4 regions of the Catonella massiliensis genome follow, and region 2 is predicted to be linked to each of the others. Evidence: predicted binding sites of a transcription regulator. Region 2 holds the regulator's gene; each other region holds the start of a gene.

Region 1 (8,457 bases), 1.4 Mb from region 2:
AGACCGTCATTGACAACGGCTATTGTACCAGTATCAGCGAGCTAAATATCAACGGTAAAGACCTTATGGATGCAGGCATACCAAAGGGAGCTCTTATAGGGAGTACGCTTGAGAGACTTTTGGAGCTTGTTATAGAGAAGCCAGAGCTAAACACAAGGGAAAGTCTGCTTTTGGAGGTGAGGAGGAATGAAGAGTAGCCGATTATTGCCCATAATCATTATGTTATGCTTAACCGGACTCGGAATATTTGTAGGTGTAAACACCATTATAAATGCCAAGAATAAAAGGCCACCTATAAGCCCTAAGCCAAATGAGATAGTAGAGGTATCTCCTGCGGCTGTCAAAGAAGAGACACAGAGCGGGACTGTAGCTGTGCTAAGGGGGATAGACAGGGTAAATAACAAGATAGGCGTCTATCTTGCGGGTGAAATGAGAGAGACCAGTTATTCTTATGATTTGGCGACCTCAGTAAAAAGCAAGAATGACAGGGAGCTTGTGATGCCTGAGCTTCCGCTTGGAAGTATTATTAATATCGAAGTAAATGAAGACACAGGTATGCTTAGTAAGGTAGCGGTCAACAAAGAGGCTTGGGACTATCAGGGAGTAAAGAACCTCCAGATAGATGAGGTGCTCTCCAAGATGACAATTGGAGAAACCAACTTTATGTATGATGCAGGGCTTACAGTAATAAGTGGGAATGATAATGTCAGTCTTAGGAATATAGAGCCTGCGAAGGATGTACTGGAAGTCAGAGGACTTGGAGAAAAAATCTTCTCTTTAAGTGTGACAAGGGGACATGGAGTACTTGAGTTTGCTGACTATGACGATTTTCTTGGTGGAAGCATTGAAATAGGCTACGATGTATTTGATGATATCGCAGAAAATATGAAGTACGTCCTTAAAGAAGGGCAGTATAAGGTCATTCTAAAGAAAGACAATCTTACGGTAAATAAGGTTGTAGATATAAAAAGAGATAGGACAGAGGTACTGAGGCTCTCGGGCTATACAGCTGAAATGACTAAGACCTCGAAGGTGACTTTTAGCCTCTCGCCGAGCAGTGCGTCTATAAGCATTGACGGTAAGGAAGTGGATGTAAGTAAGACGATTGAGCTAAACTACGGCGAATATTTGGTTAAGGTCAAGGCGGATGGCTATGTGGGCTGGGAAAGCGTAGTGACCATATCAAAGCCTAAAACTGTGATGAGTATTGCTCTTGCCATGAAGAAGGAAAAGGCAGAGGAAGAGAAGAAGGATGACGGAATGGCAGAGCCGTCTACAGATGTAGAAAAAACTGATGATGACTCTGAGGAGACCGGTATTTCTGAAACGCCTACAGAGGACGATGAGGATAAGGAAATAAAGGTAAGAACTGACAGTACAAAGAACATTTTCTTTAGGAAGCCTGTAGGGGCAACCATTTCCTTTGACGGCAGGGTAATAGGAGATGCACCTTGCGAGATGACAAAGGTGACGGGTGAACACGAGATTACCCTTAAGATGGACGGTTACGAGACTCAGACCTACACCATAAACATCGAAGATGATGGAGAAGACGCGGTGTTTAGTTTTCCTGATATGATAAGGGAGAAGCAGTAAATAGCTTAATTTGACTTTTACCTATAAACATGGTATGATTAGGGGGCAGTTGTACAAGCGTGCTTGTATACAAATGTATGTTGCATATCCTGATTATATCAGGGTTAGGTTGATAACTTAATAGTTGGGAGGCTTAATCATGGGAAAAGTTGATGTAAAGGCAGTCCGTAATGCAGTATACCGCGCCATTGGAAGCAGAGTCGTAGTCAAAGCCAATCGTGGCAGACATAGATTCGATGTGAACGAAGGCGTGATTAAAGAGGTTTATCCTCACGTGTTTATGATTCAAATAAATGACAGTGAGGAAGATGCAGGTAAGACTGTTTCTTACACCTATACCGATATCCTTACAAAGGATGTACAGCTTCAACTTTGTACACAATAAAATAAATCCTTAATAACAGAGATTAATTCAGAAGAATACACTTGTTATTAAGGATTTTTTATATTTTCTCGGAAATCACTTTAAGAATTTTATACGCGCAACTGCATAAGCAGCAATTCACAAATATAAAAGTCCCACCTGCCGCTAAGTAAATAGTGCAGGTGGGACAGTTTAGTGCATTTAAATCTATTGCAAATATTTGTAGTCCAGTATTTTTCAAAGTGCAGTACTAATCCATATTTGTGAAAATAGCATTATTACATCAAATGTCTTTCCCTTATGATATAGCCGTCTCTATCTCTTGTAGGACGCTTTGGCATTTCCCAAGCAAAATGGTCTGTATGAAGCACATGATGTGCCTTATGTGAGTTAGGAGTGCCAAAGTAGTTCTCATAGAGAGACTTGATATCAGGGTTATCGTGAGAATAGCGGATTTTGGAGTTCTTGTCAAGGAAGTAGAGATTCTTTCCTCTGGCAAAAGCAAGTTCCTCACCGTCATGTATAGGCTGACCGCCGCCACCTACGCAGCCCCCCGGACAAGCCATAACCTCTACGAAGTCGTACTTCTTAGTTCCTGCATCTATTTCATCTATAAGCCTTCTTGTATTTGCAAGGCCGTTTACTACAGCTATTCTAAGGTCGATGTCTTTGAGATTGAAGGTAGCCTCTGTAAGTCCTGTTTTCTGTGACTCAGCTCTTATTACCTTGAAAGCATCAGGAGGGCAGTTTTCGCCCATTAGTGAATGGTAAGCTGTTCTAAGAGCAGCCTCCATAACACCGCCGGTAGCTCCGAAGATAATACCTGCACCTGTTACATCGTGGAAGAGGTGGTCAGGCTCAGAATCTTCAAGCGTCTCAGGAAGGATATGGAATGCCTTAATCATTCTAACAAGCTCTCTTGAGGTAAGCACACAGTCTGTATCGTGTCCTGCATACTCCTCATTGAAGAATTCCATATTGCGCTCGCCCTTTTTAGCTACGCAAGGCATGATTGCGACTGAGTAAATATTTTCAGGATCTACACCTATTTCCTGAGCAAAGTGGGTCTTCATAACTGAACCAAACATCTGCATTGGTGATTTAGCTGATGACAGCTGGCCTGTAAGGTGTGGGTAGTTACTCTTAAGGAAACGCACCCAACCAGGACAGCAGGAGGTAAACATTGGCTTATCCTTAAGCTCTCCATTTGAGAATCTGGCTATAAACTCGCTTGCTTCCTCCATTATGGTAAGGTCAGCTGAGAAAGCGGTATCAAATACGTAGTCAGCACCTATTCTTCTAAGAGAATCAAAGATTCTTCCAACAGTGGCTTCGCTAAGGTCAAGTCCAAGACCTTCGCCCCAAGCAGCTCTTACAGCAGGAGCTACCTGAACTACAACTACCTTCTTTGGATCTGCTATGGCTCTTAAGAACTCCTCGGTATCATCTCTTTCTTTAAGAGCACCTACAGGACAGTGGGTTATACACTGACCGCAAAGAGAACAGTCTGCCTCTGCTATTGTTCTTGAACCGGATACATTTATGGTTGATCTTGCACCTGTGCCCTCAAGAGTCCAAACGCCGAGTCCTGCAATCTTATCACAGACCTGAACGCAGCGCATACATTTGATACATTTTTTAGAATCTCTTATAAGTGGGAAGGTCTTATCCCATTCCTGAACCTCAAGACGCTCCTCATATAGAGTATCTGTGATGTTGAGGTCATTTGCAAGAGTCTGAAGTGAACAGTTGCGGCTTCTTACGCAGGTTGCACACTTGCAGTCATGCTGTGAAAGTATCATCTGTACTGTTCTACGTCTTGCAAGTCTTACCTTAGGGCTGTTGGTATATACTACCATGCCTTCTTCAACCTTGTTGTTGCAGGCGGTAACAAACTTATCTTTGCCTTCTATTTCAACTATGCAGACACGACAGGCAGCTATTTCATTGATTTCCTTTAAGAAACAAAGGTGAGGAACAGGAACTCCGGCACTATAAGCCGCATCCATTATGGAAGTTCCCTCAGGCACATTTACGCTTCTTCCATCTATTGTTAAATTTACCATATATTCTCACGACCTCCTTTGAATATTCCAAAGCCAAAGTGGTCACATCTGAGACAGCGACCTGATTCCTGGCAGGCTTCCTTTTTGTTCATACAATTCTCTACACCATTAAAGTCATGTACCCTGTCAGAAGCTTCACGCTCCGTAAGTTCAACTCTACCACAGGCTGAGTGCTCTACCTTACTTGGAATAGGGATATCGACATCACAGGTAATATCGTGCTTATAGCCTAAGAATTCGTCAATATTTGCAGCCATAACCTTTGCAGCGGCAATAGCCTTGATTACGGTAGCAGGTCCTGAAGCACAGTCTCCACCTGCAAATATTCCCGGAAGTCCTGTAAATCCGCCGTTAGGCATGGTGAACATCTTACCCTTTTGTACAGGGATTCCCTCATCTTCATAGTACTTGGTCTCGATATTCTGACCGATTGCTACTATGAGAGTCTCACAAGGAATGAACTCGTCAGGCTCACCTGTAGCGATTACAGAGGCTCTTCCGTCACTTATTTTAGATATCATCTGAGGTGTTACCCAGATTCCCTTAATATGTCCATTTTCAATCTCAAGTCTTGAAGGAGCTTTAAGTGTAACCATCTCAACACCCTCAGCAAGAGCGCCTTCTATTTCGGCTGGAAGGGCGGTCATATCAGCGATTCTACGTCTGTAGACACAGCTAACCTTCTTTGCACCAAGTCTAACTGCTGTTCTTACCGCATCCATAGCCACGTTACCACCGCCGACGATGGCTACATTCTGACCTGTAAGGTCGTCATACTGCTCAACACCTACATTCCTAAGGAATTTAACTGCAGACATAACACCTTCAGCATCTTCACCTTCAAGCCCAAGCTTCTTATCGGTAGACGCACCTATAGTAATAAGAACTGCATCGTATTCTTTCTTTAAGTCAGGTAAGAGGAGGTCAACACCAAGTTTAAGACCGTATTTTACTTCTACACCTGTAGCAAGGATAGCATCTGTATCCTCTTCAAGTCTATCCTTTGGCAGACGATAGTTAGGAATACCGTATCTAAGCATACCGCCAAGCTTAGGGAGCATTTCATATACCGTTGTCTGATGGCCCATAAGCTGTAAGTAGTAAGCTGCTGAAAGTCCTGAAGGGCCGCCACCGATAACGGCAATCTTCTTGCCTGTAGAAGGTGCACAAGGAGGAGGTGGAACCTTTCCTGCCATATCTGCTGCAACACGCTTGATACCTCTGATATTTACGGCATCATCCACCATATTTCTTCTACATTTTTCTTCGCAAGGATGCTCACAGATAAATCCACAGGTAGTTGGGAATGGATTATCCTTTCTTATGAGCCTGATTGCATCAGCATAGCGCTCTTCCCTAACAAGGGCGAGATATCCCGGCACATCCACGTGTGCAGGGCAGAGAGCAACACAAGGAACAGGCTGCTTTGTCATACAGTTACAGCGGCCATTTCTGATATGCTCTTCAAAGTCATCACGACAAGTAGTAACTGTCTTATATACCATATGTGCAGCTTCGTAACCAATAGCGCAGTCTGCAGTTTCTGAGATTGATTTGGCAGTCTCCTCTATAAGGTCGATAATGTCCATAGTGGCTGTACCATTAAGAACAGTTGTCATCATGTGCTTTAGATGGAGCAGTCCTACACGACAGGGAACACATTTTCCACAGGTCTGTGCGTGGCACATTTCAATAAATGCTCTTGTGATGTCTACAGGACAGAGTCCGGGAGGGCTTGCCTCTATTCTTTTGTCCAGAGTTCTGTACAAGTCTTCAATTACAAGAGTGGCTCTGTCCGGCGTAAAAATTTCCAAACGGCTCATTTAACTACCTCCTTTGATTTACCATCATAATTTTCGAACCGATAACTACTCATTTGTAAAAATATGCAAAAAACCATGGATTAATTTTCAAAAATATCTCACAAATATAGTTTTAATATCGATAACTTCATTGTACAAAATGGCTAAAGGAAAATCAAGGATAGTTAAAAAATAAACAAATAAACCAGAAGATTTATAGAAATTATTGATAATAATTATCAGTTGTTATATATTTAGTATTCCGTTATAATGAAAGCCTGTTTATAGGCTAAGTTTATGCGTTACATGTTCTGATAAGCGTCAAAATAATATCGATTCGGGTATTCGCTTGGCTAAAATAATATTTGTTATTTTTTACAAAAATTGATTAAGGAGATTTATGAGAAAGAGAATAATTAATACTGCACTGGCATTTGTGTTAGGCTTATCACTTACGGCCTGTGGAACTGCTACAGCGACAAAAAATATTAATGTTGAGCCTGAAAATAAGCCAGCCTCAAGTGAAAATGCCGCAGTGGTGGCAAATGTTTCTGAGGGAGTATCTGTGGTTAACGCGAATAAGACTGAAGAAGATACTAAAGTGGCAACAAACGGTGCCGCAGAGGGGGATACGTCAGGTAAGTCATCAAAGGAAGTATATAACTGCTGTGGCTTCATAGAGGACAGTGGAGTTATGGTAAAAATCGCAGGAATCAAAGGAAATGATATAGTAGGCCTGGTTAAGCTTATTGACAATGCAAAGCAGGATAAGACAGTAAATGGCTATGATTTTAGTCAGTTATCTTCATCTGAGGAACTTGGCGATAAGCTTGTAAAGGGAGAGCTTGACATGGCAGTACTTCCTATTGAAGCGGCTGTAAAGCTTTATGGTGAAACAGATGGTAATATCAGGATGGTTGCAACTACTGTGATTGATGTTACTAAAAAGTGGGATAAGTCTAACAGGAAAAAACATTCTATGTCAGGTATATTTACAACTGCTAAGTTTGTAAGGGAAAATAAGCATGCTGTAGACGCTCTTTTAGGAGACTATAGTTATTCTGCTATGTGGATGACTGAGAAGGATAATGGGGCAGAGGCAGATAAGCTAATCAAAGAATATGATGCTGCTGATTCTGATAAGGCTGCTAAGGTAATTGCTTCAGGTAAGGTAGCCTGCCTAAGGGGAGAAACCATGAAAAAGGCAGCTAAGACCTACCTTGACTCTCTTAAAAAGGTAGACAAAAAGGCTATAGGAGAGCTGCCGAAGGATAACTTTTACTATATAAGGGATGCTAAGTAAACATACAAAGTCCTACAGGGAACTAAAACCTGTAGGATTTTTTCTTGTTGGAGAAATTGGTTTGTTATTATGTCAAATTAACAAAAAATAGGATGTCAAAATGTCTGACACCCTATTCTTATGACAAATTTTCTTTGCAAATTTAGATTACTTCTTTATCTTCTTACTTTTGATAAAAATCTTTGTAAGTATTTTAGCTGCGTTATTCTCAGTAACCTTCTTCTTTACATTCTTAATATCCTTTTTGGTAAGAGCACCTGTCTTTATAAGGCCGGCTACATAGGCTCTTGCCCACTTTGAAGTTTTAACACCCTTTAGATACTTCTTTGTATCCTTCTTGTTTGCCTTTTTGATTATTTTCTTTTTTACAAGCTCCTTTGCAAACTGTTCAATTGTAAGTCCCTTCTTGGCATTTATCTTCTTGCGGATAGCCTTCAGCTTGTTCTTATCAGCAGTCTTCTTAAGCTTTGCGATAAGCTTGTCAAAAGCTGATAGCTTCACAGGGCTAAGAGGGGTGGTGTCATCACTAACAGTTGTGTTTGATGAACCGTTATCGTTAATACTTGGAATTAACGGATAGACAACCTGTCCGCCACCACCTGTACTTGGCTGACTAGGAGTAACCGGCTGAGAAGGCTGAACCGGATTGCTTGGCTGTGGAGCCGGCTGAGGTGTAGGCTGAGGAGCCGGCTGAGGCATAGGCTGTGGAGCCGGCTGAGGGGTAGGCTGAGGGGTAGGCTGAGGTGTAGGTTGTGGCGTTGGTTGAGGAGTAGGCTGTGGAGTAGGTTGTGGTGTAGGCTGAGGTGTTGGCTGTACAGGCTTAGTAGGATCAACCAAGCTTATGGTTGTCTTCATATATCCAACATTGTATTCAGAATCATTATATCTAGCTTCCTTTACAGCTCCACTACGTAGGTCAAGCGCAATCTCATATCTGTTATTTCCAAGTGACTTTAGCCATGGGCTTTCAAGCCTGTAGCCTGAAGGAAGACTCTGTTTAAGGCTAAAGGTAACTTTATCTCCTAACTTGAAATGCTTATAATCAACATCGTTGCGAGCATCTTCCCTGTCGATTTTTGCAATTGTGGATTTCCTGTTAGTACCCTCAATCTGTATATTGGTCACATAATCAGCATAATTATTCCCGGAATTGTCTTTAAGCTTAAGCTCAAAAAGCACAGGGTTAAAGACATAGGTATCTCCATCAGGTACATTGTTAGTAGTCACATAGTTGAGGTTTTTATCTACCCTGTATAAGGCAACTCTGAAATCACGTGCGTTAGGGTCTTCGGTAGACTGGTACCAGCCGTTTTCAAGGTAAGCATT
Region 2 (8,457 bases):
CCGTCACGAAGCTCAAGAGCCTCAAATTCACCTGTAGAAGCACCACTTGGAGCAGTTCCTCTACCTGCAATTCCGCAAGCTAAAATAACTTCAGCCTCAACAGTTGGATTACCTCTAGAGTCAATAATCTCTCTACCGATAACCTTCTCGATTTTTAATTTTCCTAAATAATCCATTTTCTTCTTCCTTTCCATGCTTTCCGCATTGTAAAGTATTATTAAACACTAAGATGATAACATAATTAGCATAAAAAAACTAGATAGATAATGTAAAAAATGTGGTAAATTTTTGGGAATAAAACTCACTTTTTAACAAATGAGTCCCATTCAAATACTAAGCAGCAAAATTACATATCCATATCCACTTCAAGCGCAGAAGTACAGTGTGGACAGCGTGTAGCCTTGATGCTGATAGTACTCTGGCAGAATGGACAGGTCTTTTCTGTAGGCTCATTTGCCTCTTCCTTCTTTTTACGCTCAGCAAGCTTATTAAGCCCCTTAACGATACAGAAGATGATAAATGCCATTATAATAAAGTTGATTATAGCTGTAATAAATGCTCCGTACTTTACTTCAGAACCATTTATGGTAGCTATAAGATTAGAAAAATCAGTACTTGCAAATATACCGATAATTGGTGTAATAATATCACCAACCAAAGAGGTAACTATAGCCTGAAAAGCTCCACCTATAATTACACCTACTGCAAGGTCCATCACATTGCCTTTAAGCGCAAATGCCTTAAATTCTTCAAGAAATTTCTTCATTTGGAATTTCTCCTCCTTAAAATGTTTTATTTTAAAACCATTATGATGTCGGTCTTAATATAACATATAAGTAATGATTTAACAACATTAATTTCTCATTTATGATAAGGTTCACCCATTTTTATCCTAAATGCCCTATATATCTGTTCGAGGAGAATCAGCCTCATAAGCTGGTGTGGAAAGGTAAGCTTTGAAAAGCTAAGCTTATAATCGGATTCCGCAATCACTTCATCTGAAAGCCCTAAAGACCCACCTATGATAAATACAAGATGGCTCTTTCCTGATACGGTAAGCTCCGATATCTTCTCTGAGAGTTCTACAGAGTCTATCTCCTTCCCTTTAATCACAAGAGCAAACACATAGCAGTCACTTCCCTTTGCCTTCTTAAGAAAGTCGAGCATTCTCGCACCTTCAGCCTGTTTTATCTTCTCTTCTTCAGCCTCTGATGCGTTGTCAGGAGTTTTTTCATCCTGCACCTGTTTTATTTCAATGGCCGTATATCTTGACAACCTCTTGGTATACTCTGCAATGCCCGCTTCAAAGTACTTTTCCTTTATCTTACCTGCGCAAAGTATAGTTATTTTCACTCTGTGTACCTCTTCATCACTTCAGCCACCTCATCAGCCAGTTCTCTAGCTATAATTCCGTATTTCCCCTTTTTCTCCTTAAGCATATCTCCTGCGAGCCCATGGATATAAACACCAAGAGGTGTAACCATAAAAGGCCTTTGTTTTTCAGTCGCAATAAGAGCTGCGAGTATTCCCGTAAGCACATCGCCTGAACCCGCCTTTGCCAAGCCAGAGTTGCCGCTGTTGTTTATGTAGCATTTTCCACCGCCTGCAACAAGCGTTCTAGCCTCCTTTATAACAATCTCACCGCTGCAGGATTTTAATTCCTTTGCAATTTGAACTACATTTTCTTTCACTTCTTCTTTAGGCATATACAGTAAATCAGCAAGTTCTTTGATATGAGGTGTCAGGATGAAATTCTTCTTCAAGTCTTTAACTAAATCAAGTCTTCTGTCTTCACTCTCCTCGACAATTTCTCTAAAAAGAGTTAATCCATCTGCATCTATAACAGTTCTGACTTCTGATAAATCCACGACTTTCTTAACTAAAGACTTACTCCTCTTACTTAATCCAAGACCGGGGCCTATTACTATTGCAGCTGCCCATTCCTTCACAGCCTTCTCTAATTTATCTGCAGTTACCTTACTTATTACCTTATCAGTACTATCTTCATATGTGGTAAGTATAGCTTCAGGAAGTAGGTTCTGCAAAGACTGTCTGTTTGCTTCAGGCACAAAGAGTCTAACAAGTCCTCCACCTGTTCTATATGCCGCAAGAGCTGAAAGGAAAGATGCTCCGCACATTTCCTCTGAACCCGCTATTATCAGTATCTTACCGAAGTCTCCCTTATTGCTGTACTCTCTTCTTTCAGGCATATAGTAGCTTATTTGAGACTCATCAAAGGTAAATGTATCGGGAGATACCATATCAAGGGCTTTTTTTGGAAAGCCTATGTCAGCCACAATAATCTCACCTGCATAGTCTTTACCGGGATATACGGCTATTCCAAGCTTATTTACGCCAAATGTTATTGTATAGTCGCATTTAACAGCTACTCCTTCAACTCTTCCATTGCTGCCATTCACCCCCGAAGGGATGTCCACCGCTACCTTTACTGAATCAAACATATTGAGATACTCGGTAAACTTAGCCAAGTCTCCTTCAAGCTTACCCTTGAATCCCACTCCAAATACCGCATCTATAACTATAGCCTGGTTAAATTCACTTTTTTCTGTAATTAGCTTGACTGGATTAGATATTTTAAGTGCTACTCCACAGTTTTTGGCAAGCCTTATCTGCAGCTTTGTCTGATTGGTAAACTTTTCTTTTTTCCCAACTATTATTACCTCTGAATTATACCCCCATTCATGGAGTATTCTTGCACAGGCAATGCCATCTCCGCCATTGTTGCCGGAGCCGCAAACTGCTATAATCTTTTTATCAACGTCATCTCTTAGAAGCTTATCCCTTATAAACTCCGCCACGGATAGAGCCGCTCTTTCCATAAGCACCATCCCGGGCATGCCAAGTTTCCTTGCATCTTCATCTAGTTTTTTTGCTCCCTCGCTGTCTACAAGTCTTATCATAATCAGCCCTCCGCCACTGCTACAGCACTCACATATTCCTTGGTATCCGAAATCGATACAAAGAATACCTTAATCCCCAGTTCCTCTTGCTTTAATTTTGCATTACCATATAAGTTCACATAGGGTTTCCCAAGCTCATCCCTTAGGACTTCTATCTCTCTTATCTTAAATCCCAAAAAGCCTGTTCCCATAGCCTTAGCGACAGCTTCTTTCACAGCCCAGTTTCCTGCTGCCCTGTCTGGCTTATTTACAATCAGTTCCCTTTCTTTCTCTGTAAAAACATACGACAAAAAAGCATCCTTTTCGCATGCTTTTTTGACTCTTGATTTTTCGATTAAATCATTACCAATTCCTATAATCAAGCTAATCTTCCTTTACTTAGACCCCTTATTTTTAAGTGAATAAGAAAGCCTCATCAAAGTGTCCGAAAGGTGAATTGTTTCAACTATAACATCCTTCGGTAATCTAAGATCCACAGGAGCAAAGTTCCATATAGCCTTGATACCACACTTTACAAGTTTTGCTGCGGTTTCAGTTGCCATTTCCTTTGGAACTGTAATCGCAGCTATGTCTACCTGATTATTTTTGATATAATCAGGCAGGCTGTCCATTCCAAGTATTTCTATGTCTCCGATTTTCTTTCCGATTAATTCGGGCTTAATATCAAAGACCTGCTTTACATAAAATCCTCTTTTTGCAAAATCAGTATAATTCGTGATTGCGGTTCCCAGATTACCTGCTCCTACTATAATAAGGTTGTAGTCCTTATCAAGCCCCAAGATTTTGGCAATCTCATTGTATAGATACTCTACATTGTAACCATAACCCTGCTGACCGAAGCCCCCAAAATTATTCAAGTCCTGTCTGATCTGGGATGCTGTAACCTGCATTCTCTCGCTCAACTCTTTAGAAGAAATCCTGTCTATCCCTGATTTCAGTAAATCCCCCAGATATCTGTAATATCTAGGCAGTCTCTTTATGACCGCAGGAGATATATTCTTTGACTCCATATTTTTTCCTCCAACCCCATTCAGTGTTATGATTTACACTCCTGCAGGTACATCCTTAATACTAAATGATATTCTTCCCATCTTATCTTTTCCAAGACAGATAGTCTTTACTATGTCTCCAAGTGTAAGTACATCTTCAACGTTGTTTATTCTCTCTTTTGAAACCTTAGATATGTGTACCATTCCCTCCTTGCCAGGGGCAAATTCAACAAAGGCACCGAACTCTTTGATAGAAACAACCTTACCGGTATAAACCTTACCTTCTTCAAACTCAGTAACTATCATTCTAATGATTTCTTTAGCTTCATTTATCTTATCAATGTCCGTACCGCAAATGCTTACATTTCCTTCATCGGTTATGTCTATCTTAACTCCTGTCTTGTCTATGATGGCATTGATGGTCTTCCCCTTCTGTCCAACCACCTCACCAATCTTCTCAGGATCGATCTTAATCTGCTCAATCTTAGGTGCATATTCATTCACACTTGGTCTAGGCTCTGCAATAGCAGGTCTCATACAAGTATCCATAATGAACATTCTTGCTTCTCTTGTTCTTGCAATCGCACCCTCTACAATCTCCCTTGTAAGACCGTGAATCTTGATATCCATCTGAATAGCTGTGATACCCTCTGTAGTACCTGTTACCTTAAAGTCCATGTCTCCAAAGAAGTCTTCAAGTCCCTGAATGTCTGTAAGGAGTACATAGTCCCCATCTGTCTCACCGGTAACCAAACCACAGGAAATACCTGCTACCATCCTCTTAATAGGCACACCCGCAGCCATAAGCGACATACAGGATGCGCAGGTGGAAGCCATAGATGTTGATCCGTTTGACTCGAAGGTCTCAGATACAGTACGGATAGCGTATGGGAATTCCTCCTCGCTAGGAAGTACCGGTATAAGGGCTCTCTCAGCCAAAGCACCATGTCCTATTTCTCTTCTTCCCGGTCCTCTTGATGGCTTGGTCTCTCCTACTGAATATGAAGGGAAGTTATAGTGATGAATATATCTCTTATAGGTCTCTTCTGCATTAAGTCCGTCCACCTTCTGAACTTCTGAAAGAGGTGCAAGAGTGGTAATATTACAAATCTGAGTCTGGCCTCTTGTGAACATAGCTGAGCCATGAACACGTGGTATAAGGTCAACTTCAGCTGCAAGCTTTCTTATCTGAGACATCTCACGGCCATCAGGACGCTTATGGTCTTTTAATATCATCTTTCTAACAGTCTTCTTCTGATACTGATATACGGCGTCAGAAAGGAAAGGAAGCCATTCTTCATTTTCAGCAAAATGCTCGCTAAGCTTATCCATGATAGCAGATATGTTCTCTTCCCTCACCTGCTTTTCGTCAGTAAATACAGCCTTTTCCATCTCCTCTGGAGTAACCACTTCCTTGATTGCAGCAAAGAACTCCTCAGGAACTGCATATCTCTCATACTCTGACTTAGGCTTTCCGCACTCAGCAGCTATCTTCTCGATAAATGCGATGATTTCCTGATTGATTTCGTGAGCCTTATAAATAGCCTCAATCATCTTTGCCTCAGGTAACTCATCAGCACCTGCCTCTATCATAATAACCTTCTCTTTGGTAGATGCAACGGTGAGCTTAAGGGCTGAGACTGCCATCTCGGCATTACTTGGATTGATTACAAATTCTCCGTCAATAAGACCTACCTGTGTAGTTGCACAAGGTCCGTCAAAAGGCACATCAGATATGGCTGTTGCTATAGCTGAACCAAGCATAGCAGTAAGTTCAGGAGAACAGGTCGGATCTACACTAAGAACCAGGTTATTGAGTGTAACATCATTTCTGTAATCCTTTGGGAAAAGAGGACGCATAGGACGGTCAATTACTCTTGATGTAAGTACCGCATTCTCAGAAGCCTTACCCTCTCTCTTATTGAAGCCTCCCGGTATCTTACCTACAGCATACTGTTTCTCTTCATATTCCACTGAAAGCGGGAAGAAATCAATACCTTCTCTTGGCTTCTCTGAAGCTGTACAGGTAGAAAGAACAACTGTATCGCCATAGTGCATAAGCGCTGCACCATTAGCCTGCTTGGCAACCCTGTCTATATCTACTGTAAGGGTACGTCCTGCAAGTTCCATACTAAAACTCTTAAACATAATTTTACTATCTCCTTTTTATACTGGCTTTGTAAATCCCGAAACTACTGAAAAAATGACTCCCTTTGAATCAGCTTTTCAGAAGTCTCGGCAAAAAGTTAACAAAGCTAAAAACAGTATATCACACCCGCATTCCGTTAGCAACAGAGTGTGATATACTTATTTACAGATTTTTATTCTCAAAATCTTCAATCGATACAGGCTTTGCAAACAGATATCCCTGAAAATAATCACATTTGATATTTTTTAAGAATTCAAACTGTGATTTTGTTTCCACACCTTCGCAGATTACAGGCATATCCAGAGCCTTCGAGAGCTGAACTATCATTCCTATAATCTTTCTGCTCTTTTCTTCATCCTTTGTTTTATACAGGAATCCCATATCAAGCTTAAGTACATCTACAGATATATCCTTTAGCATATTAAGCGAAGAATATCCACTTCCAAAGTCATCCATCTCCACTGTAAATCCAAAGTCCCTAAGCTTTTCTACTATCATAAGCCTGCTCTCAACATCCTTCATAATCAGGGTTTCTGTGATTTCAAGCTTTAGCTTTGCAGGGTTAATCTCATATTTTTCAACAATCCTTACAAGCTCTTTGTAAATATCTAAGAAATAGAAGTCTGCAGGAGAAATATTCACTGAAATATAATATTCATCGTTTCCTTCATTCTGCCATTTCTTTAATAGTTTTGCGGCTTCTTTCCATACAAACAAATCCACCTTGCTTATAAGACCGTTTTTCTCAAACATAGGTATGAATCTATATGGCGGCATCAGGCCTTCAGTAGGGTGAATCCACCTGATAAGAGCCTCAGCTCCTATAACCTTGCCATCGCCATCACACTGCTCCTGCAGATATACCTTTAGCTGATTGTCGTTTATGGCATTGTCAAGTTCACCTGAGAGCCTCTGTTCCCAGTATTTTAATTCTCTTATCTTATCATCATAGTAGAATATCTTATTCTGATAATCTTCCTTATTCTTGGATATAGCCATTCCCGCTCTGTCGATCATCATAGATGGCGATAGTTTTCTATCCTCAATGTAGTACACACCTATCTGCATATTGATAGGATAGTGTATACCATCAGTCATCGATACTTCTTTTGCTATACTTTTGTATAGTTTTTCATCAAACTTATCTTTCTCTGTAAGAATACAGAACTTATCTCCTGAAAGCCTGCAATACAAAGTATTCTTAGTTATTTTTTCTCTTAGCTTCCACGCTATTGAGTTAAGCACCTTGTCGCCGACAACTTTTCCAAAAGAATCATTAATAAGTTTAAAATCCTGAACATCGGAGCATAAAATATAGTAATCCTTATCAGGATTCTCCTTTAATATTTCTTCGACCTTGTCGCAAAAATAATCACTATTGTAAAGTCCCGTTAACTTGTCATGCGTAGCCTTGTATTTGTCCTTGTTGAATATATCAACATCTATGGTTCTATCCTTTATTTTGTAATAGCTGCCTTCCGGTTTTCCATTCCTATACAGCTTCTTATATACAATGTCATAATGCTTCTGCTCGCCTTTGTCACTCATTGTACATAGGGTAGAATACTCAAGTCTTTCACTGTCAAAATTCTCTAGCTTAAACATCTTACTAATTTGTTTAATGACCAATGAATAATCATCCTTAACCCCAAAAAAGCTCTTTGCTACGTCATTTACAAACACGCATTCACCTTCAATATCAAGAAACACGATAATATCATCTGTTTTTAAAACAATGCGTGAGAGCATTTTATCTATTAACGTTTTCTGTTTGTTCTCCAGCAAAACCAGATAAACCATCACTACACTGACTGTGTAACCGAGCACTGATATATCCACTGCATAATTAAGAAACTTATATAACAAGTTGACCACTACTGCAATAGTGAAGGATGCAAGAAGAATAATGTATTTTCCATAATAAGCAGGACTAAGCCCCACCAATTTATAAATTATTATAAATGCAATGAGCATCAAAACGCCACAAGATACTATATTGTGTAATGTTACAAGAGGCTGTGCAACTGTAGTAAAGTAGTACCAATTTCCAATCATTACCTTCTGAGTTGTAAAAAGTGATTGTGTGAATATATTACTTAAAACAAGTAACACATCCAAAGCAATAATTGCGTCTACAAAATAGAATATTTTAATATTTGTAATCTCATATTTTGTGACTTCAACTGCTATCTTAAGTGCTACATACCTGATTCCACATATGCAGACCAGATAAAAAGTATGAAGCATCAAAGCAGTTTGTACATCTTCAGCAAACAAAAGTGCAGCCTGAATAACTACAGAGACTATGTTTACAATAATCAACAGTCTGACTTTAGGAGCTACAGCCTGTTTTTTCTTTATCGTTCTAATAAGACATACAGCAAGTACAACGAAAGCA
Region 3 (8,457 bases), 470 kb from region 2:
TTTGTGAATGGAATTATGTTTGATGGGAAGGATGTAGTTAAAGAGGATGAACTTGTTGATCTTTCCGGCTGGAGCCACTATAAGGGTGACGACAGCAAACATAGGTTTCAGGACAGAGATGTCGTAAAATTATGGAAGAAGGAAAATGTAGTTATTTCACTAATAGGCATTGAAAATCAGGATATACCTGATAAAAACATGGTATTTAGAGTGCTTTCGTACGATGGAGCTTCTTATAGAACCCAGCTTGTGGAAGAGGAAAGCAGGAAGCGAAAGAAAAATGCCAGTATTGATGGGGAGCTTCAGGACATATTCCCAGTAATAACCTTTGTTATCTACTATGGAGAAGAAGAATGGAGGCATGAGACAACCTTGCATAAAAGACTTAACCTAGGCTCTGCACTCAAACACTATGTAAGCGACTACAGTATCAATTTGATAGACTTGAAAAAGCTAAGTGAAGATGATATAAATAAGTTTAAGAAGGATTTTAAGCTAATTGCGGATTACATGGTAAAAGGAAGCAAACATAAGGCAGACCGCATAGATCTAAACCATCCTGAGGAAGTGAGTGAACTCATCCTAAGGCTAACAGGTGAGGAGCTGCCTTTCGAGGTAGAATGTGAAGAAGGAGGAAATAACATGGAGAAATTTTTTGAACCGATGTTTGAGAGGGCAGAAGCGAGAGGAAGAGCAGAAGGAGAAGCAAGAGGAAGAGCAGAAGGAGAAGCAAGAGGAAGAGCAGAAGGAGAAGCAAGAGGAAGAGCAGAAGGAAGAGCAGAGGGTAAAACAGAAGGTGAAAGCTGCCTTGCCAAACTTATCAGCCTTTTGATGTCCGAAGGTAAAAATGACAAAATCAAAGACGTAGTAGAGAATGAAGAGATAAGACACGGGCTGTATAAGGAGTATGGTATACAGTAGTCATGTTTTACGTGCTAAGGTATAAATTAAAAGAATAACGATAAAATAATTAAAAGCAGTTGACAATATCGAACAGATGTTTTATAATAACTACACGAACATTTGTTTGAATAGGATTAAATATAATATATGTGAGGTTAATATGGCAAAAGATACTAAGGAAAAGGTTGTAAATATTGACAGTGATAAAAAGAAGGCACTAGAGGCTGCAATTGCACAAATTGAGAAGGACTTTGGTAAGGGATCTATTATGAAGCTTGGTTCGGGAATGGACAAGATGAATGTAGAAGTGGTTCCTACCGGATGCTTAAGCCTTGATCTTGCGCTTGGTCTAGGGGGAATCCCAAAGGGGAGAATTATTGAGGTGTATGGACCTGAATCAAGTGGTAAGACAACGGTTGCTCTTCATATGGTTGCAGAAGTACAAAAGGCAGGAGGTATAGCCGGATTTATAGATGCTGAACATGCCCTTGATCCTGTATATGCTAAGGCTATTGGAGTGAATATCGATGAACTCTACATTTCCCAGCCTGATAGTGGTGAACAGGCACTTGAGATAACAGAAACCATGGTCAGAAGTGGTGCTGTTGATATAGTCATAGTTGACTCTGTTGCAGCTCTTGTTCCAAAAGCTGAAATCGATGGAGACATGGGAGATTCGCACGTTGGCTTACAGGCTCGTCTTATGAGCCAGGCACTTAGAAAGCTGACATCTGTTATTAGTAAGACTAATTGTATAGTGGTATTTATCAACCAGCTCCGTGAGAAGATTGGAGTTATGTTTGGCAACCCTGAAACAACAACAGGCGGTAGAGCCCTTAAGTTCTATGCGTCCATAAGGATGGATGTTAGAAAGGCAGATGTTATAAAGCAAGGTGGAGAAGTCATTGGTAACAGAACCAAGATTAAGGTAGTTAAAAATAAAATAGCACCTCCTTTTAAGGAAGCTCAGTTTGATATAATGTTTGGTCAAGGAATTAGCAGGACAGGCGATGTGCTTGATATTGCAGTGGATGATAACATAGTAGTAAAATCGGGTGCATGGTTCTCATATAATGGCGAGAAGATTGGACAGGGCAGGGAGAATGTCAAGATATACCTCGATAGTAACCCTTCAGTGTTTGAAGAAATAGAGAAAAAAGTTAGAGAGTTACATGCAAATAAAGCTGTTGAATCAAAAAGTGGAGAGCCAGATATAGAAGAAGCGGAAGAACAGGAAGTATATGATGAAGAGTAGTTCTTTGGAAAGCAATTGATATGTTCATTGAAAATGTTGAAAAAGTAAACAAGTATAAATTCCGTGTAACAGCTGATACGTTGGTATTTTACGTTTATCAGAGCGATATAAGAAGGTATTGCATAAAAGAAGAAAACGAATTTCCTGATGAAAGGTATGAAGCACTTATAAAGGAAACCATTATACCAAGGGCCAGAAAGAAGGCGTTGGACATTCTTAGCCGTGCAGACTGTTCTGAAGCAGATTTAAAAAGAAAACTGTCTCTTAAAGATTTTCCTCCTGGTGTTATTGATGATGCACTAAATTATGTTAAAAAGTTTAATTATGTCAATGACGAAAGGTATGCTGAGAACTATATTAATTACAGAGGTAAGTCTAAAAGTAAACGCCAGTTAAAAATGGAGCTTGCAGCCAAAGGTATAGAAGGAACTATAATAGAAAATTTGATGGTTGATGACAGGAGTGATGAAGAAGCTTTATACAACTTACTTAGGAAGAAAATTAAAAATCCTAAGGAGGTAGATGAAGAAAAAAAGAGAAAAATATATGTTTATCTTTACAGGAAGGGTTTTAATACGGAATTGATTGCTTCAGTACTAAGCGATTACCTCTCTCGTACTTGACTTTTTTTATCAAACAGTATAAAATTTAACTGTTGTATGTATCAGTTGAATTATGGAATGATAATTTAGCATAGATTTATTGTACAATGAAAATTAAATAAGGAGGTGCTCCGGTGGAACCGATTGTTGTTACAGCTATTGCTGTATTCGTTACTGCTGCGGTTACTGCTCCTACTGTTTGGAAAATTGCAATTTCTAACCGTATTAAGAACTATGAGTCTAAGGTTGGAACTGCAGAAGAAAGAGCCAGGGAGATTATTGAGAAAGCTAATTTAGAAGCTGAGACTAAGAAACGTGAAGCCTTGCTCGAAGCCAAAGAGGAATCTCTGAAAGCTAAGAATGAGTTTGAGAGGGAAAGTAAGGAGAGAAGAACAGAATTACAGAAGTACGAAAAAAGGGTATTAACAAAGGAAGAAGCTACAGACAGAAAAAGTGAAGCACTTGAGAAACGTGAAATTAAGCTTAATGAACGTGAGGCGGAACTTGAAAAAGGGAAAAAGGATGTGGAGGAGCTTCATTCAAAACAGCTTGCTGAGCTTGAAAGAATATCAGGAATGACCTCCGATCAGGCAAAAGATTATATCCTTAAAACTGTCGAAGATGATGTTAAGCACGAAATGGCAGTTATGGTCAAAGATCTTGAAAACAGAGCAAAAGAAGACGCGGATAAAAAGGCTAAGGAAATTGTTATTTCTGCTATCCAGCGCTGTGCTGCTGACCATATCGCTGAGGCTACTATATCTGTGGTACAGCTTCCTAATGATGAGATGAAGGGTAGGATTATAGGTAGAGAGGGTCGTAACATCAGAACTCTTGAGACTCTTACCGGAGTTGACCTTATAATCGATGATACTCCAGAGGCGGTTGTTTTCTCAGGGGTTGATCCGGGTAGGAGAGAGGGTGCAAGGATTGCGCTTGAAAAACTCATCGTAGACGGAAGAATTCATCCTGCAAGGATTGAGGAAATGGTCGAAAAGGCACAAAAAGAGGTTGAGGTACAGATAAGAGAAGAAGGTGAAGCGGCTGCTCTTGAGTGTGGCATTCATGGAATTCACCCAGAGCTTATTAAGCTTCTTGGAAGAATGAAGTTTAGAACCAGTTATGGTCAGAATGTACTCAGGCACTCAGTTGAAGTTGCCCAGCTGTCTGGTATCTTGGCTGCAGAGTGTGGTTGTGATGTTAAACTTGCTAAGAGGGCCGGACTTTTGCATGATATCGGAAAGTCTGTAGATAGAGAGCAGGAAGGCTCACACGTACAGATTGGTGTTGAGCTTTGCAAAAAGTATAAGGAATCACCTACTGTCATCAATGCGGTTGAGTCTCATCATGGAGATGTAGAGCCTTCTACACTTATATCATGTCTTGTTCAGGCTGCAGATGCTATCTCTGCCGCAAGACCTGGTGCAAGAAGAGAAACCTTAGAGACCTATACTAACAGGCTCAAGGAGTTAGAAGACATAGCTAATGAGTTTGAAGGAGTTGACAAATCTTTTGCTATTCAGGCGGGCAGGGAAGTCAGAGTCGTTGTTTTTCCTGATCAGGTTGCCGATTCTGAGATGGTGCTTTTGGCACGTAATTTATCTAAGAAGATAGAAGCTTCTCTAGAGTATCCGGGCCAGATAAAAGTGAGCATTATTCGTGAGTCCAGAGCTGTTGATTATGCAAAATAAAATTTAGTCCCTGTTTTTTCAGGGACTTTTTTTGTTGATTGAAGTATCAAATACTTTTGACACCCACATCATATTATTAAAACAGTAAAGAAGGGAAATAAAATGAAGTATATATCTTGGAATGTTAATGGTCTAAGGGCCTGCCTTACAAAGGGTTTTATGGATTTTTTTAATGACATAGATGCAGATGCTTTCGGACTTCAGGAGATTAAGCTTTCAGAAGGTCAGTTGGAGCTTGATTTGCCTGGCTACTATCAGTACTGGAACTATGCTGAGAAAAAGGGTTACTCAGGCACTGCGTTGTTTACTAAGGTGAAACCAATTAATGTAACATACGATATGGGAATAGACGAACACGACCACGAGGGAAGAGTAATTACAGCAGAATATGAAGACCATTTTTTTGTTGTATGTTACACACCTAATGCAAAACAGGAGCTTGAAAGACTTGACTACAGAATGGTATGGGAGGATGACTTTAGAGCCTACCTTAACGGACTAAAGAAAACTAAACCTGTTATACTTTGCGGAGACTTGAATGTAGCACATAAGGAGATAGATCTTAAGAATCCAAAGACAAATCGTAGAAATGCAGGTTTTACAGATGAAGAAAGAGGAAAGATGACGGAGCTTTTAGATGCCGGCTATATCGATACCTTTAGATATTTTTATCCTGAACTTGAAAATGTATATTCCTGGTGGTCTTACAGATTTAAGGCAAGAGAAAAGAATACAGGTTGGCGTATTGACTACTTTATTACCTCTGATGATTTCAAGGACAGACTTAGGGATGCTAAGATTCACTCTGAGATATTGGGAAGTGACCACTGTCCGGTAGAGTTAGATTTTGAATAGTGCATTAAATATATAAATTATTGTTTTAATGCTGGAAAGTGTAAGAGTTTCGTGGTATATTAGAAAAAGAGATTGACAGATTAAAGAAAGAATGATAAAATTTTAACAAGCTAGTTAAAAAAATAACAAGGCTGTTTTATCCTAAAAAATACACACCGGTAAACCGGCAGATTGAAGGGAGAATTACGATGGAAAAAAAGACTCGTGACATCATTGACAGTGTTGAATCGCTTGAGAAGGCTCTTAAGAAGCTTCGTGCAGCACAAGAAGAGTTTTCTACCTATTCACAGGAGCAGGTAGATAAGATTTTCTTTGCAGCCGCAACTGCTGCCAATCAGCAGAGACTTCCTCTTGCTAAAATGGCGGTCGAAGAGACAGGCATGGGTATCGTGGAAGACAAGGTTATCAAGAATAACTATGCCGCAGAGTATATTTATAACAAATATAAGAACTCTAAGACCTGTGGTGTTATTGATGAAGATAAAGAGTATGGATTTGCCAGAGTTGCAGAGCCTCTTGGTATACTTGCGGCAGTTATTCCTACCACCAATCCTACTTCAACTGCTATATTTAAGACACTTATAGCACTTAAGACCAGAAATGGTATTATCATAAGCCCGCATCCACGAGCAAAGAAATGTACTGCAGAAGCAGCAAGGGTAGTGCTTGAGGCTGCTGTAAAGGCAGGTGCTCCTGAAGGAATCATTGACTGGATAGATGTTCCTAGTCTGGAGATGACCAATCTGGTTATGAAAGAATGTGACTGTATCCTTGCTACAGGTGGTCCTGCAATGGTTAAGAGTGCTTATTCATCAGGAAAGCCTGCACTCGGTGTTGGTGCCGGTAATACCCCTGCTATTATTGATGAGTCAGCCGATATCCTTATGGCAGTCAACTCGATCATCCATTCAAAGACCTTTGATAATGGTATGATTTGTGCTTCTGAGCAGTCGGTGATTGTAGATGCAAAGATATATGATGCAGTTAAGGCTGAATTTAAGAGAAGAGGCTGCTACTTCCTTAAGAAGGATGAGATTGAAAAAGTTCGTAAGACGATAATTATAAATGGCGCTCTGAATGCTAAGATAGTTGGTCAGAAAGCTGCTACAATAGCTGAACTTGCAGGAGTTAAGGTAGACCCTGCAACCAAGATTCTTATAGGAGAGGTTACAAGTGTTGAACTTAGCGAAGAGTTTGCACATGAGAAGCTTTCACCGGTACTTGCTATGTATAAGTCAAAAGATTTTGCAGATGCTCTAAGCAAAGCAGAAAGATTGATTGCAGATGGTGGTTACGGACATACTTCTTCTCTCTATGTTAACTCAGTTACCGAAAGAGAAAAGATAGCAGAGTTTGGTGAGCGCATGAAGACCTGCCGTATCTTAGTCAATACACCTGCTTCACAGGGAGGTATCGGAGATATATATAACTTCATGCTCACTCCATCTCTTACACTTGGATGTGGTTCTTGGGGAGGCAACTCAGTTTCCGAAAATGTAGGAATCAAGCAGTTGTTAAATATCAAGAATGTAGCCGAGAGGAGAGAAAATATGCTTTGGTTTAGAGCACCTGAAAAGGTTTACTTCAAGAAGGGATGTCTCCCTGTAGCACTTGAAGAATTAAGGGATGTAATGAATAAAAAGAAGGTATTTATAGTAACAGATACTTTCCTTTTCCAGAATGGCTATACCAAGACTGTTTCAGATAAGTTAGACCAGTTAGGCATAGTACATCAGACTTTCTCAGACGTAGCTCCTGATCCTACACTGAATTCAGCTAAAAAAGGTGCAGAACTTATGAGAAGCTTTGAGCCTGATTGTATCATAGCAATTGGTGGCGGTTCTGCTATGGATGCTGCTAAGATTATGTGGGTACTATATGAACATCCTGAAGTTGACTTCTATGATATGGCTATGCGTTTTATGGATATTAGAAAGAGGGTATATACCTTCCCTAAGATGGGTGAGAAGGCTTACTTTATTGCCGTACCTACTTCTGCCGGTACAGGCTCGGAGGTCACACCTTTTGCAGTTATTACTGATGAAGTAACCGGTAACAAGTATCCTCTTGCAGACTATGCATTACTTCCAAACATGGCTATAATAGATGCAGATATGATGATGAATGCTCCTAAGGGGCTTACCTCATCCTCAGGTATAGATGCTGTTTCACATAACCTTGAGGCTCTTGTATCGGTTATGGCTACAGATTTCACAGATGGTTTAGCAAAACAGTCCCTGCAGATGATTTTTGAATATCTTCCAAGGGCTTATGATAACGGACCAAATGACCCTGAAGCAAGAGAGAAGGTAGGACATGCTGCTTGTATGGCAGGTATGGCATTTGCAAATGCATTCCTTGGTATAATGCACTCAATGGCACATAAGCTTGGTGCATTCCATCATATACCACATGGTATTGCAAATGCACTTATGATGGAGCAGGTTATCCGCTTTAACGCCTCCGAAGTACCTACCAAGATGGGAACTTTCCCTCAGTATCAATACCCTAAGACACAGAGAAAGTATGCAGAGGTTGCAGAGGCTTTGGGATTTAAGGGTAAAAACGATGCTGACAGTGTAGAAAAGCTTATTGCGGGAATCAGAGAACTTCAGGATAAAATCGGCATTAAGAGAAGTATCAAGGATTATGGTATAAAAGAAGAAGATTTCCTTGCTACTCTTGATGATATGACAGAGAAAGCATTTGATGACCAGTGTACAGGCTGCAACCCAAGATATCCGCTTATTAGTGAAATGAGGCAGATGTACCTCAATGCTTACTATGGCAACAATAACGAAGCAGTTTAATGTAAATGGGGAGGTTTATATTATGAAACTTGAGAATGTTCTTGTGAAGCGTCCGGGAAAAACAGTTTACAGAGATGGTAATAAGGTAATTAAGTTGTTTGATGCTCAGTACTCTATGGCTGATATCCTCAATGAGGCACTCAATCAGGCAAGGGTTATGGAGACAGGATTAAATATACCTAAATTACATGGAGTGACTGAGATTGATGGAAAGACAGCTATCGTGCTTGATTATATCGAGGGCAAGACTTTCGAGCAGCTTATGAATGAGCACCCTGAGAAGCAGGATGAATTTCTTGAAAGATTTATTGCTATTCAGGCGGATGTTCACTCAAGAAAGG
Region 4 (8,457 bases), 1.5 Mb from region 2:
CGTCACAAGCTTTTTGTTCACTTCCCCATTGAAGCATTTTTCAAAAAAATCATAAAATCCCGCTATCTTATCCCAAAACATTGCTACACCCCCTTAGTACAAAATTACAGCCAAGCTCCGTATTTTCTGGTATAAAACTTCTTTACAATCTCAATTGTGACGCTGTATAGCACTAAAATTAGTATCAAGAACACAAAGAATTCTGCCGGCATCTTGGTAAATACAGCATTTGAAGTCCTGTCGAATATGAAAGGAATTGAAATAGCTGCCAGTATGCCAAGTGCAGATGCCAGTCCAAGCCTTGCATCACATCTTGATTCAATAATCGGCCTCTTGGCAGTACGTATAAACTGAACTATCAGTATCTGCGAGATGAGTCCTTCAACAAACCATCCCGTCTGGAAATAGTTCTGCATTCCAAGTGTATTGTAGCCCAGAACGAACCAGAGAACTAAGAAGGTCATTACATCAAATACTGATGACACACCGCCCATAACATTCATAAATGACACAAGTGAGGCACTGTTCCACTTGTGTGGTCCCTGTAGGAACTCATCATCAACATTGTCCCAAGGTATCGCAATCTGAGTGAAATCGTATATTAGGTTCTGAATCAGAATCTGCAGAGGCAGTATTGGTAAAAATGGCAGGAAAATGGAGGCAATAAGCACTGAAAATACATTTCCGAAATTGCCTGAGAGAGCCATTTTCATATACTTAAGTATATTGCCATAGATTCGTCTTCCCTCATAAATACCGTTTAATATGACAGTCAGACTCTTCTCTAAGAGAATGATATCTGCACTTGCCTTTGCTACGTCTGTTGCATTATCTACTGATATACCTACATCCGCATCGTGAAGGCTTGGCGCATCATTTACACCATCTCCCATATATCCTACAACGTGGCCGTTCTTCCTTATGGCATCTACCACACGCTTCTTCTGCATTGGAGATAGACGTGCAAATATGTCATTGTTCTCAACAACGGATGACAGAGCCTCATCACTCATATTTTCAATGTCAGAGCCTGTTATGGCCTTCTGTCCATCTGTCCTCATTCCAACCAGCTTACATACGTGTTCTACAACTACAGGTGCGTCTCCCGAGATTACCTTTACGTGAACTCCTGCATCGTAGAGACCGTGTATTGCTTCCTTTGCATCAGGCTTAGGAGGGTCAAGAAATGCGACAATTCCTAAGAATGTCAAATCATTTTCATCCTCTGCATGAAAGACTGTTGGAGCGTCAATACTTCTTTTCTTTGCTGCAACCCCAATTACGTGCATACCTTCTTGATTTAGCCTGTCAGCCAGGGCTTTTATCCTATCCAAATCAGCCTCACTGATATTGTTATACTCCCCCTTCACTCTAATACGGCTGCAGCACTCAAGTACAGACTCTAGGGCTCCCTTTGTAATAAGCACCTCTTCATTTGGCTTAGGAAGCAATTCCTCAACGCCTCCGTCTAAGTGCATTCCTCCAGGATTAGATACAAGCACGCTCATTCTACGGCGCTCAAAGTCATAAGGAATCTCGTCAGTCTTTACATATCCTCCCGCATACTTATTTACATCATTTTCTTGCCCATAGGCTAAAATAGCCCTATCAATCAGGTTCTTAACTCCTGTTGAGTAATATGCGTTCATCCACGCATAATTAAGTACCAGATGTGATTCTTCACCGTTAATATCATAATAATTCTGCAAAATTACATTGTCCATTGTCAATGTTCCAGTCTTGTCTGTACAAAGAACGTCAATCGCGCCAAGATTCTGAATGGCTGACATGTTTTTAACAATCGTTTTCTTCTTTGCAAGAAACTTTGCACCCTTTGCCAGAGTACCATTTACAATCATTGGGAGCATACCGGGCGTAATGCCTACTGCAACTGAAATTGCAAAGAGGAAGGCCTCAAGCCAGTTCTTCTTAACCAGTCCATTGATTAGGAGCACAAATAAAACTACAACTACCATGTAGGTAATAAGTATCCTTGTTATCTTTGCAAGACTGCGGTCAAAGTCAGTCTCTTTCTTCTTTGTATGTATTGTGGAAGAAATTTTGCCAAGATATGAGCTCTTCCCTGTGCGTACCACAACACCAAGGCCTGTTCCTGAGTTAACAGTAGAGCCACCAAGGCATATATTGTTTAATTCAGCAGCATTTACATTTCGTAAATCTGCACCAACAGTCTTTTCTACAGGAATTGATTCCCCTGTAAATGCTGAAACGGATACAAACAAGTCCCTGCTTTCAAGAAGATATAAGTCACCGCATACAATGTCTCCTGATCCAATTAACTGTATGTCTCCCGGCACAACCTCTTCAACAGGCACTTCTCTTACTTCAGGACCATTTTCACCCGGAACCTGTATCCTGACTGTATCATGTTCCATTTCCTTAAGCTTTTGCATGTCAAGGTAAGAACCGTAGTCCTGCACAAACCTTATGACTGCACTCATGCAGGCAAGAGCAAGTATAATTACTCCGGAAACAACATCCTTCTCAACAACGAAGGTAACTAACGACAATACAAGCAACACCAAAATAAACGCATCAGTGAAGCTGTGAACTATAAAATACAGCCAGCTGTGCTTTTGATTTGCGGATAGGTCATTGTATCCGTATTTTTCAAGTCTTTCTTCCCTTTCATCATCACTTATTCCCTTATCACTGCAGCTAAGCTCTTTAAGAAGCTCTCCCTTCTCTTTCGCGGCAATACCCCTAAACTCTGCCTCAACCCCCTCTGATTTTGACACAGAGCTCGTTATCTTTTCATCCATTAAGCCCATAGTTTGAATCCCTTTCCTTTGGCAGGTAGTATCAAAACTATCTGTTTTGTTATTCATTTCTACCTTTGGAGTATATACCTCTTTGGGGGAATAATCAATAAAAATATTAGCTCATTTATCTAAATCTTTAAGCTAACAGCTGTATCTTCGCTTATCTACATAAAAAAATAAAGCACGCCTTTATGGATACACTAACTGTAAATGCCATAAAGCCGTGCTTACAATATACCTAATTACTTTCCAAGTCTCTTTTTTCCTAAAGCATCTGTTGCAATGATAGCGCAGTAGAGTTCTTCAGGTGTTACATCTCCTGCAAGGTTATGAATGGTTTCACCTTCTACACAGGCATTTTTAGACATAGTATGAATCTCTTCATCTGTGAAATCACCAAGTTCTGAAAGTGTGATAGGAAGTCCTACCTCAAGGCAGAAGTCCTGAATATCCTCAAACTCTGCTTTGTCAGCTCCCTCAAGAGTAAGCTGCACTAGGGTACCAAATGCTACGCAGTTACCATGGTAGGCATCATGTCCACCCAAAGATGTAAGACCATTGTAGAATGAATGTGGCGCTGCACAGTTTACATTATCAGCACCTACGCCTGATAGATAAACAGCTGCCTCTATAACAGCATCAAGAGCAGGGGTAACAACATTATTCTCACAGGCAACAACTGCTGCCTTTCCATGAGTTCTTAAAGTCTCATAGCAGGTCTTTGCAATAGCCATACCAGCCCTTGTGATACCGCCACCCTCAAGGCTAGGAGACTCAGTACGAAGTGAAGCTCTTCCCTCGAAGTAGGTACCCAAAGCATCTCCCATTCCTGCAATCAAAAACTTAACAGGAGCCTTTGCTATTACGTCACTGTCCACTAAAACCGCATCAGGATTCTGTGGATAGAAAAGGTATTTATTAAAGCTTCCATCATCATTATAAATAACTGAAAGTCCGGTACAAGGTGCATCTGTAGCGGCAACTGTCGGGATAATAACTATTCTCTTATTCTCATAGTAAGCTGCTGCCTTGGCTGCATCAACTGCTGAGCCACCACCTACTGCAACTACTACATCTATTTTATCAGCCACAATTATATCCTGCATCTTCTTTATCTCGCTGATACTGGATATTCCTCCGAATACCTCATATCTGCGGTAATCATCCTTACCCTCAAAGCTCTTTTCTAACTCATCGTGGCAGCATTTGTAACCGCTGTTGGAACAGACAAATAACCATCTCTTGCCCATGTATTCCATTTCTTTGTGAAAGTGAAGAAGGGCTCCTTTTCCCTGTACATACTTGAGTGGTGCACGCATCATTCTTAAACGTTCCATAACAAACCTCCATTTAATTTAATTGTTAACATAATACTTTAGTAAAGTATGTTAAATATTTAACATTTATATCTGGAGGTTATTCTAGCACATTAATAATTTTTTTGCAAATATTAATTTTACTTTTTAGAAATTTTTGCAGTGTTTTTGCTTGATAATATATTTCTGCCTTTATCATTTTAAATCATTCCGTTACAACCATAATTAACCATCAATTGATTAACCCACACCAATTATTATATTCTTCAATAAACACCCTCATTTATATCTAAAAACAATTTTACTAAACGCCACACAATCGTTATCCTTAAAACGTTATATATTCGGAGATTGCACCATGCAAAACTATGAGTGACAATCCTTTTAAGGTATAACTATTACAAATCCGGGAGGAAAAAAATGAAAAAGAATCTGAAAATGTTGTTAGCATTAGGCATGGTAGCCTGTATTACTGTGGGCTGTGGAAGTAAGGCAAGTAATAATGCTGCCAGCTCTGCAAAGAGTGCTGCAAGTTCTGCAAAGAGTACAGTAAGTGAGACTAAGAGCGCTGCATCTACTGCCTCTACCACAACCTCAGCCAGTTCAACAGCAAGTACAGCGACAAGCTCTGTAAGCTCTGCAAAGACTGACGAGAAACAGTCTGTTGCAGGTATGGTAACTAACGTAATTAATATGACCAAATACGAGAAGGGCAAGAAGGTTCGTGTTTGGCTTCCTGTTCCGCATAACAGTGAATATCAGACAGTTGAAAATGTAGTGTATGAAGCAGGTATGGTAAAGGCTCAGATGAATACAGATTCAAACGGCAACCAGATACTCTATGTTGAATGGGATAAAGATATAGTGCCTCATCACAGAGTAATTAAACTTATGTTTGATGTAAAAAGAGATGAAGTCCTTCGTCCTGAACTTAAAGAAGATGATAAAGAAGAACTTACAGCTGAAATAAAGAAATATCTTGAGCCTTCTAAGAACCTTCCTCTTAATGACCAGGTAAAGAATAAGGCTAAAGAAGTTACCGAAGGAAAGACTACTGACCTTGAAAAGGCAAGAGCCATCTATGACTGGGTTATTGCCAATATGAACCGTAACGAGGATGTAAAGGGCTGTGGAGAAGGCGATGTCTGCGCTCTCTTAGATACAACAATGTCAGGAAAATGTACAGATATCAACTCTATGTTTGTAGCACTTTGCCGTGCATCAGGCATCCCTGCAAGAGAGCATTTCGGTATCCGTATAAACGCTGATGACATCACAAAGAATCAGCATTGTTGGGCAGAGTTCTACTTAAAGGGTACAGGCTGGGTATCTGCAGATCCTGCAGACGTATTAAAGGCAGTCCTTAAGAATGGCTGGACTAAAGACCAGAAGGAAACAAAGGAGAAGCAGGAATACTACTGGGGCAACTGCGATGCAGAAAGAATCATACTTGCTGACGGTAGAGACCTCACCCTAACTCCAGCACAGGATGGTGAGCCACTTAATGACTTCGGTTATCCTTATGCTGAGGTTGACGGAAAAAAGGTTGATAATTATACTCCTGATCAGTTCATTTATACCTATAGCTTTGTAAAGAAATAATTTGATTACGTATAGGCGTTGTAAAGCCGGCCCATTTGGCAGATGGACCGGCTTTATTTATTAACAACAGGATTTATTTAAGTAAAACGTACTTCATAAAAGTACTTCTACTTACCAAGTTTATTAGGTAAAATCAGGTAGTCTGAACCCTTTGATATTTTAAGAGTTATCACTCCCTTGCTCACAGCATTTACTTCACTTCCGCTAGCTTTTTCTATCCTGTTTTTCTTCTCATTGTATTTATATACATAGAGCTTTGTATTCCTTGGATATTTAAAGAGCTTATCGTGTAGCTTAATGGTAGCAGTAGCAGGGAATTTACCCCTATATGTGAATGAAACCACAGTTCCATTCTTACCTTTAAGCAATGATTTTAAAGGCTTTATCTTGGCTGATGGAATAACCTTTAAGCCTAAGCCAAGGTCCTTAAACTTACTCTTAGAAGCCGCAAGTTCCTTTCCGCTTATAAACCATGAGTAAATCACCTTCTTTTTCTCATCTCTTACAGAAAGGCTCAAATCAGCCGGCTCCTTCGCAGCCTTCTTCAGTGTGATCTTTTTAACCAATATCTTGGAAAGTTTCTTAATACCTTTCTTTACCTCAGCCTTTGTAAGGTTAAAGTTAAGCCTTATCTTTTTAAGTGCAGTATTCTTCTTTTCTCTGGCAGCGTTATTGCTACTTCCATCTATCACCTTACCCTCAGGTGTCTTATCATCGGCAACCTGAACTTCAGGTGTAGAATGTTTCTTGGCAGGAATTACAGGGATTACAGGAATACCTGTAGTCTCAGAAGACTTATTTGTTTTTAATCTTACCACAGCATAAGAGGTATCACCGTTTTTACCTGCAGTATTTACAACAAGATGAACCTTTCCGTTATTTGCGGCTACAGTAACATTAGGATCTGCACTGATAACCTCACCAAATTCCTTGTCGATGTCTACTTCAATTGTACCAAGATTTTTCATGGTAGGATCGGATACCCCGATTTCAACCACATCACCACTTTGCTTCACAATGATTGATGCCTTCTTATCAGAACTTATGCCACTTACACTTGCCACCTTGTCCTGCCAGAAGTTTGCACCGATTACGCTCTTGTTCTTGTAGCCTACAGCCTGTACTTCATCGGTATTTGCAAGGATTTCTACAGAAGGATTCTTCTCATATTCCTTCATCTCTTCCTCAGTTCTACCCGGAAGAATTACATATGAATACTCGGCATTCTGAGGATTCTTGCCATGGTCAAACCACAGTTCAAAGTAGTTTTTAACTACATCCGCAGTAGCTGTAAGGTTGATATTGCCCCAGTTACCTGTGCTGGCTGCTATCCTTGCCTTTAACTCTCCCGCTTCCTTAGGGAAATAGAATCCAACCTTATCTCCCTCTACATTGCCCTCAAGGTGAACCCACTTAACATTCTCAAGCGCCTTTCCTTCCATGGAAGCCACTCCTGTTCCAAGGCCTTCACCCTTTACAATCTCAGCCACATTTACATTAACAGGTGTGAGTTCAAGCTTATTCCCGTTCAATGTAATCTGATTTGATGCAGTATCATTTAGCTTCCTATTTTCAACAGTTGTTTCTGTGATAAAATTGCTGTCTTTATCATTTATTCCTGAACCTAAGCATACTATTTCATCACCAAACATAAAGTATGACTTTAACGCTCTAAGATTAGGCTCATAAGGTGTCTTTGAGTCATTTTCTCCTGAAAGTGACATACCGTTTATACCATAGCCACCAAGCTCACTTCCGCCAACCCAGGCCTCTTTAGATGTATAATCTCCGTCCTGATAGAAGCCGCTGCTATCCTTTACGCCATTTCCTATATTCTTTGACACAGTTGTAGTTCCCGGTAAGCGGAAAGGATTGATGGTATTCCAGTAATTATCATTGTAGTAACTGGTATCCTTGCCATAAAGATAGGTCATACCATCACTCTGATGCCATCCATAGAGATTCTCGCCGTTCATAATCTCAGTATTTAAGATTCTTTCAGAATACATACTGAGGGCAAAGAGCCAATTGTCAGTTCTGTGAACTGCCCTATCCATCAGAGGATAGTTCTTATGAGCTCTTTCAACAACTCCTGAAATACCTGCATTTCCGATTATTTCCTGAGCCTTTTGCTTTACAACGATTTCATTAAGTTCTTTTAGGGTTCCAACAAACTCAGAGTCTGCAGCCAGCCAGTTCTTAAGATAGTTCAATAATGTCTGTCGTCCGGTTTCACTAACAGTGTCTAGTGACTTGATAATATATGTCATTACCTGGCGTCCAATTGATTTGTCAGTAACCATTTCTCTTGAGACAGCTCTGCCTCTTAAGTTATCTAACATTAAACCATTGTAAACACCCATACCATAGGTTTTTACAAAGATATTCTCCAATATATTTGCCTTGTCAGAGCTGAACTGCCAAGGAGAATTGCTTAAAATTGCTGATATATTCACTATACCCTCAAGTACTACTATTCCGTAAGAACCTGCATAAGGAGTACGTGAGTGGTCTATATAGGAACCGTCCTTATAATATCCGTTTGGGTAGCCTTTTTCAGCAAGTTTTGTACTATCCTCAACTGAAACAAATTCAAGCACAGAGGATGAGGCTTCACTTGCAAGATACACAGACTCATTGTCTTCAAGCAATAAACCTATTCCAAGTGCAGTCATCGAGTTATCCACTCTATTTGCCGCATACTGCATGCGATATCCTAGTACATGAGTAGAGCCTGTGCCAATAGAGCCACCATG

Evidence for each region. Region 2 encodes Rex, which represses fermentation and respiration genes when NADH is low (regulators of the CRP and FNR family bind a similar motif). Its sites were predicted from a motif close to ATTGTTAANTANTTAACAAT; they were not measured.
Region 1: a site for Rex is predicted at 6,010-6,029, ahead of JJN12_RS00560 (NAD(P)-binding protein). Genes of this name have one in related genera too.
Region 3: a site for Rex is predicted at 5,397-5,416, ahead of adhE (bifunctional acetaldehyde-CoA/alcohol dehydrogenase). Genes of this name have one in related genera too.
Region 4: a site for Rex is predicted at 4,168-4,187, ahead of JJN12_RS13745 (glycerol dehydrogenase). Genes of this name have one in related genera too.

The regions. Positions count from the first base shown of each region.
Region 1 is NZ_JAEPRJ010000001.1:113,583-122,039, forward strand. It holds gene JJN12_RS00540 (CCA tRNA nucleotidyltransferase) at 1-197, shown strand, start outside; gene JJN12_RS00545 (PEGA domain-containing protein) at 187-1,596, shown strand; gene JJN12_RS00550 (Veg family protein) at 1,736-1,981, shown strand; gene JJN12_RS00555 ([FeFe] hydrogenase, group A) at 2,239-4,026, opposite strand; gene JJN12_RS00560 (NAD(P)-binding protein) at 4,020-5,849, opposite strand; gene JJN12_RS00565 (hypothetical protein) at 6,229-7,131, shown strand; gene JJN12_RS00570 (leucine-rich repeat domain-containing protein) at 7,279-8,457, opposite strand, start outside.
Region 2 is NZ_JAEPRJ010000001.1:1,519,342-1,527,798, forward strand. It holds gene eno (phosphopyruvate hydratase) at 1-176, opposite strand, end outside; gene mscL (large conductance mechanosensitive channel protein MscL) at 347-766, opposite strand; gene rlmH (23S rRNA (pseudouridine(1915)-N(3))-methyltransferase RlmH) at 862-1,353, opposite strand; gene JJN12_RS06900 (NAD(P)H-hydrate dehydratase) at 1,350-2,921, opposite strand; gene acpS (holo-ACP synthase) at 2,924-3,283, opposite strand; gene JJN12_RS06910 (redox-sensing transcriptional repressor Rex) at 3,296-3,931, opposite strand; gene JJN12_RS06915 (polyribonucleotide nucleotidyltransferase) at 3,965-6,058, opposite strand; gene JJN12_RS06920 (GGDEF and EAL domain-containing protein) at 6,222-8,457, opposite strand, start outside.
Region 3 is NZ_JAEPRJ010000001.1:1,045,825-1,054,281, forward strand. It holds gene JJN12_RS04730 (Rpn family recombination-promoting nuclease/putative transposase) at 1-921, shown strand, start outside; gene recA (recombinase RecA) at 1,064-2,158, shown strand; gene JJN12_RS04740 (regulatory protein RecX) at 2,179-2,781, shown strand; gene rny (ribonuclease Y) at 2,904-4,451, shown strand; gene JJN12_RS04750 (exodeoxyribonuclease III) at 4,554-5,306, shown strand; gene adhE (bifunctional acetaldehyde-CoA/alcohol dehydrogenase) at 5,495-8,116, shown strand; gene JJN12_RS04760 (phosphotransferase family protein) at 8,139-8,457, shown strand, end outside.
Region 4 is NZ_JAEPRJ010000001.1:3,058,487-3,066,943, reverse strand. It holds gene JJN12_RS13755 (class I SAM-dependent methyltransferase) at 1-81, opposite strand, end outside; gene mgtA (magnesium-translocating P-type ATPase) at 105-2,849, opposite strand; gene JJN12_RS13745 (glycerol dehydrogenase) at 3,026-4,120, opposite strand; gene JJN12_RS13740 (transglutaminase-like domain-containing protein) at 4,520-5,701, shown strand; gene JJN12_RS13735 (polysaccharide lyase 8 family protein) at 5,809-8,457, opposite strand, start outside.